One region of the Propionispora vibrioides genome, then DNA from elsewhere that is predicted to be linked to it. Evidence: riboswitches for the same ligand, from Rfam matches in the RefSeq annotation. Region 1 holds a riboswitch; the other holds the start of a gene.

Evidence for each region. A riboswitch is a leader RNA that binds a small molecule or an ion and turns the genes downstream of it on or off. The one in region 1 is predicted to bind lysine.
Region 2: it holds a riboswitch for lysine, as region 1 does, so the genes downstream of both, BMW43_RS07875 (amino acid permease) here and BMW43_RS02935 (diaminopimelate decarboxylase family protein) in region 1, are expected to answer to the same signal.

The regions. Positions count from the first base shown of each region.
Region 1 covers NZ_FODY01000002.1:221,941-225,111, reverse strand. The annotation lists gene rph (ribonuclease PH) at 1-38, shown strand, start outside; gene BMW43_RS02945 (XTP/dITP diphosphatase) at 35-625, shown strand; gene BMW43_RS02940 (metallophosphoesterase) at 622-1,101, shown strand; lysine riboswitch at 1,160-1,334, shown strand; gene BMW43_RS02935 (diaminopimelate decarboxylase family protein) at 1,445-2,689, shown strand.
Region 2 covers NZ_FODY01000007.1:92,873-96,043, forward strand. The annotation lists gene BMW43_RS07875 (amino acid permease) at 1-1,276, opposite strand, end outside; lysine riboswitch at 1,411-1,589, opposite strand; gene BMW43_RS07880 (amino acid permease) at 1,705-3,087, opposite strand.

The DNA of each region.
Region 1 (3,171 bases):
TGGGGCCGCTGGCCTGGAAGGTAGGGCGTGAACCGTGAAAGAGATAGTGATTGCCAGCTATAATAAAGGGAAGGTCGCCGAGTTTAAGAAAGCCTTGGCTCATTTGCCGGTTACCGTGCTTTCCTTGGCCGACTTTGACCGTATTCCGGAGGCAGTGGAAACAGGCAGCACGTTTGCCGAGAATGCGGTGCTAAAAGCGCGGCATTATCAGGAATATACGAAAAAGGCCTGCCTGGCCGACGATTCGGGGCTGGCAGTGGCTGCTTTAAACGGAGCACCGGGGGTACTTTCCGCCCGGTATGCCGGAGAACAGGCTTCAGATACCCAAAATAACGAAAAGCTGCTGGCCGCTATGCAGCGGATAACTGACCGTCAAGCGCGGTTTTGCTGTGTACTGGCTTTTTTGGATACCGATGACACGCTTTTGACGACCGAAGGCTATTGTGAGGGAGTACTTCTTCAGGCGCCGCGGGGAACGGGCGGCTTTGGCTATGATCCCTTGTTTTTTATCCCGGCTTTAAACAAGAGCATGGCTGAAATTTCCTTGGAAGAAAAAAATAAAATCAGTCACCGCGGCATGGCTGTACGGCATATGGTGGATAAGATGGCGGGATATATGTCATGAAAAAGATCGGCGTTATCAGCGATACCCATGGCCGGGGCATTATGGTTAACCAAGCGGTAAAAGCGTTGCCGGATATGGATTTATGGCTTCATGCCGGGGATAACAGTCAGGACATCCGCTTTTTTGAAGGCTTAACAACGGTGCCGGTGGTGGCGGCGGCGGGAAATTGCGACGGTTATCATGCTACCGCCAAGTTAGATGAATTTTTAACCGTGGAGGGAAAAAGCATTTGGCTGACTCACGGTCATCGTTATGAAGTAAAATACGGCACACGGGAGCTGATTGAAAAGGCCCATAATCTTGCGGTCGATATTGTTATTTACGGGCACAGCCATATCCCCGATATTACCTGGGAAGGCGACTTGCTGGTTTTAAACCCGGGAAGCGCCGGCTTTCCGCGGGGCAACGTACCGACTTGCGCCCTGCTTGTGATTGATCAGGGCAAGGTTACGGCTCAGATCATTGATATCAGATAAGAATATATATTGACAGGATATAGGCATATCCTGTATGATAAATTACAAGTTTATATTATTTTGTGGTAGAGGTGCGGTCTATCAATAGTACCTGACGGAGTCTGGCGAACTGTGAAGCCAGGGAAAGGGATAGCCGCCGAAGCTGCAGTCTTGCCAGGGATTGCCGCTGGTCTTGTGTTTAAGAAATACCGGACTGTCGCTTGATGGATATCAAGGGGAGCGCTACTATCTTGCACGTGGGTAAAACTTCCTTTACCATTTCAGCGATTTGTGAGATTGTACGCAAGTCGCTTTTTGTGTTTTATGGCGGCTTCTTGTCCAACTATATTGAGGAGGTTTTAACATGGCGGAAAAGAAACTACCATTTTCTAAAGATGAAATTCACAGGATTATTGAGGAATATAAAACGCCTTTTCATATTTATGATGAACAGGCTATCCGGGACAATGTGCGCGCTTTATTGAACGCCTTTGCCTGGGCGCCTGAATTTAAGGAGTATTTTGCCGTAAAAGCGACTCCCAATCCTTCCATTATGGAAGTTTTGCGGGAAGAAGGCGTTGGGGCCGACTGCAGTTCGCTGGCGGAACTTTTGCTGGCGGAAAGAGCCGGGCTGCAGGGAGAAGAGATTATCCTTACCTCCAATGATACGCCGGCCATTGAATTTAAGAAAGCCCGTGAAATGGGTGCCGTGATCAATCTGGACGATATCAGTCATATCGATTATCTGGAAAGACATGCCGGCATCCCAGAGGTGCTTTGCTTCCGCTATAATCCGGGCCCGCTCCGGGAAGGCGGCAATGCTATCATCGGCAATCCGGAGGAATCCAAATACGGACTGACCAGAAAACAATTACTGTCGGCCCTGGCCATTGTGAAGGAAAAAGGGGTAAAACGCTTTGGCCTTCATACCATGGTTGCTTCCAATGAACTTGATCATAATTTCTTTATTGAAACCGCTCATATGATGTTCGATCTAGTGTTGGAAGTCAACCGGTCATTGGGTATCCGCATAGAGTTTGTCAATTTCGGCGGCGGTATCGGTATTCCGTACCGGCCGGAGCAGGAAGCAGTCGATCTTGAACGTCTGGGCCAGGGTATCAAGCAGGCGTATGAGGAAAAGATCGTGGCTAACGGACTGCATCCTTTAAAACTGGCGATGGAATGCGGCCGTATGGTTACCGGTCCTTATGGTTATCTGGTATCCACCGTTTTGCATAAAAAGGAAATCTACAAAAATTATGTCGGACTTGATGCCTGCATGGCCAACCTGATGCGTCCCGGACTTTATGGGGCCTATCATCATATTTCGGTAGTCGGCAAGGAAGACTGGCCGAAAGGGTATATTTACGACGTAACCGGCTCGCTTTGCGAAAATAATGATAAGTTTGCCATTAACCGCAAGCTGCCAATGATTGATATCGGCGATGTCGTGGTAATTCATGATGCCGGTGCCCATGGGCACGCTATGGGCTTCAATTATAATGGAAAGCTTCGCTCCGCTGAGTTGCTGCTGCGGCCGGACCGCAGTGTGAAATTGATTCGCCGCGCCGAAACAATTGAAGATTATTTTGCAACGCTAGAGTTTTAAAACAGAGAGTAGTGTTGAGAACGAGATTCTCGGCACTACTTTTTATCTTTTATTAGGGCATGCCTGAAAACCATCCGAAACGCCCCCTGACGGTAATTTTTACACCATACTTCGTTAACATTTTTTGCAATAGGGCCCACTATTCCTTCAAAATGTTGCCTTGTCTGGCGCAAAAATTACTCGCCACGGAACATTCCGTTAGCTCTCAGACACGCCCTAGGAAAGAACTGTGGGATTCCGATCGCTTTACGAATAGACAGTCCTAAAAAATCCGATAATATTGCCAAGAGTTTGCTTGTTTTTTTTGTTCAGAACAGAACAATAAATTGTTTACTGTTTTATGTAGATAATTGGCAAACCAATTTATCTATGGTATACTAAAGCGTAGATTGTACTGGTTAACGGTAGGTTACCTATGTGAGTGAAAATATGAACTTGCAGAAAATCCATCTAATAGGGTAGGATAAGCCGATAGACCAAGT
Region 2 (3,171 bases), on a different contig from region 1:
TGTTCAGCCCGATGGCCAGCATCGGTACCAGCGGATAGCAGGGCGTCCGGAATACCAGTTCCTTCACCGAACCGCCTGCCGCCAGAAATTTCTTGCGGAAATTCATCTGGCACCAGCCAATAATAACCCAGATCAGGCAGCCGGTCAGGCCGGTACTGGCCATTAGCCACAGATAGACGGTGTCTGCCGCATATTCACTGGTCAGCAGCGACAGGCATGCCAGAATCAGCGTAGCAATAACGCCGTAAAAAGGAACACCGTTGCGGTTCAGTTGACCAAGAAAGCGGGGTGCCAGACCTTCCTGGGCCATTGACCACAATAACCGCGAACAGGCGTAAAGGGCGGAATTGCCGGCCGATAATGCCGAAGTAAGCACCACAAAGCTCATAATATCCTGAGCGATGGGAATGCCAATGCGTCCGAACACGTGAGCAAAGGGACTTTCCAATACGCCGGCTTCCTGCCAGGGAATCGTTCCGGCCAGAATAATCATCGCCAAAATGTAGAAAATCATAATCCTGTAGGTAATGCCGCGAATGACACGGGGCACGTTTTTGCCCGGTTCCTTGCATTCGCCTGCCGCAATGCCCACCAGTTCAGCTCCCTGAAAGGAGTAGGAAACGGCAATCATCGTCAGAAACACCGCCGAAAACCCATTGGGGAAAATACCGCCGCCGGTATTGAAATTGCTGAGTCCAATAGCCCCTTCATGACCGGTAAAACCGAACATCAGGCCGGCTCCGGCAACAATGAAAGTCACAATAGCGGCAACCTTGATGCCGGCAAACCAGAACTCAGCCTCGCCGTAGGCCTTGACGGAAATAACATTCAATAAAGCCAGTCCCAGTGCAAAAATGCCGCTCCACACCCAGGTGTCGACCTGGGGAAACCAGTTATGCATGATAATTCCGGCCGCCGTAAAATCGGCAGCAATGCAGACCGCCCAGTTAATCCAGTACAGCCAACCGGTGGTAAAGCCTACGCCAGGCGAAATAAACTGGGACGCATAGCTTTGAAACGAGCCGGAAACCGGCATAGCCACCGAAAGCTCCGCCAGACAGAGCAGCACCATATACATAACAAAGCCGCCAAACAAATATCCGATGATGGCACCAGCCGGGCCGGCCTGGCTGATCGTCTGTCCCGAACCTAAAAACAAGCCGGTGCCGATCGTCCCGCCAATGGAAATCATCATCAAATGGCGCGATTTCATCTCCCGCTTTAGTTCCGGTTTGGCCGGGCAAAGCTCTTTCAAAATATCTTCCTGCTTATACATATAATACCTCCTAGTCTTAATGACCTGCAGCCTACCCGCCATAACCGATTCCTTCCGCTCACACACAAAAAAAAACGGTCGTGAGCCATCTCACAACCGTACGATTACCGCATAAACCAGCGCAGTAAAACTTTCTGTGAGATAGCGCTTCATCCAATGGTGGGAAACCCGGATGACAGTGTTGTATTTATTCAATACAACCCCAGCAGCCGCCCTGGCCAGGGCACGGCCGCTTCGGCGGGTATTCCTCCCCTGCAGTTTATCGCCAGCCAGCTCACTGCAGTTTCATAATCCCCGCACCTCTATCTGATCACCGTATTAAACTAACTTTTATTATACTTGATCACCTGTATTTTAGGAAGAGACTTTTACGTTTTTGTGCTAAAAATAAAAACAAATTCCGGACTTTGTACACTAAATTGCTATTTTTAATAGTTTCGTACAGGCTCACTTTGCCGTTTGGCCTTTACCTGATAACCGATGTACAGGCAAAGCAGCCAGGCCGGTGCGATATAGAGCGAATACCGCATATCGGGAATTAAAGCCATGATGACTAAAATGGAGGCCAGAAAAGCCAGGCTGATATAGGACGAAAAGGGATACAAGGGCAGCTTGTAGGTCAGTACCACTTTTTCGGCCTCTTTTTGCTGCCGGAATTTAAGCTGTACCAACAGGATCATAGCCCAGTTGATGATAATGGCGATAGTCGCCACAGCCATTAAATACAAAAACACCCGGTCCGGATCGATATAGCTGAGTAAAACGGCAAACAGCGTAACGCCTGACGATACCAAAATGGCAGCTACCGGAACACCGGAGGTATTCAATTTGGCGAACAGCCGCGGGGCATTTCCCTGCAGGGCCAGACCGTACAACATCCGGCCATTGCTGTATAGTGCACTGTTATAGGTGGACAGGGCAGCCGTCAGCACAACTGCGTTCAACAAATGGGCTGCAGCCGGAATACCCACATGGGTAAAGATTTGCACAAAAGGGCTGCCTTGAGTCCCCATTTCATTCCAGGGGAAAATAGCCAAAATAACGGTCAACGCTCCGACGTAGAATAATAAAATCCGCCAAACCACCTGATTGATTGCCTGAGGGATGGACTTCTTCGGGTTTTCCGCTTCACCGGCGGTAATACCGATCAGTTCCACGCCGCCAAAAGAAAACATGGCCATGACCAACGATAAAATAACGCCGTAAACACCGTTAGGCAAAAAGCCGCCATGCTGCCAGAGATTACCCAGACCAATCGGCACGCCGCCGTGGCCAAAGCCGAAAACAATAATAGCTACACCAAACACAATCATGCCGACAATAGCCAGCACCTTGATAATGGCAAACCAAAACTCAAACTCGCCGAAGGCTTTCACATGAATGAGATTGATGGCGGTAATTGCCACCAGGCAGACCAGCGCCGATACCCAGATGGGGATATCCGGCAGCCAGTAATTCACATAAGTGCCGACAACGGCAAGCTCCGCCATACTGACTACAATATAGTTGAACCAGTAATTCCAGCCACCAATAAACCCGGGCAGCTCACCCCAGTATTGGTAGGCATACTGACTGAAGGAACCCGATACCGGCTGTTCCACCGACATCTCACCCAAGGCCCGCATGATAAAGAAAATAATGATGCCGCCGATTAAGTACGATACCGTAATGGCCGGTCCCGCCAGCTTGATGACTGAGGCCGAGCCGTAAAACAAGCCTGTGCCGATGGCGCCGCCCAGCGCAATCATCTGAATATGACGGTTTTTAAGACCCCGCTGAATGTTTCCTTCCTCCGCATTAGGATGGTTCATGCTTACTTCACTCCACTTCCGTTACTTTTTTCTCCCAACTTATTTACACTCAGTAAATTATACATAACTATGTCCTCTGTGTAA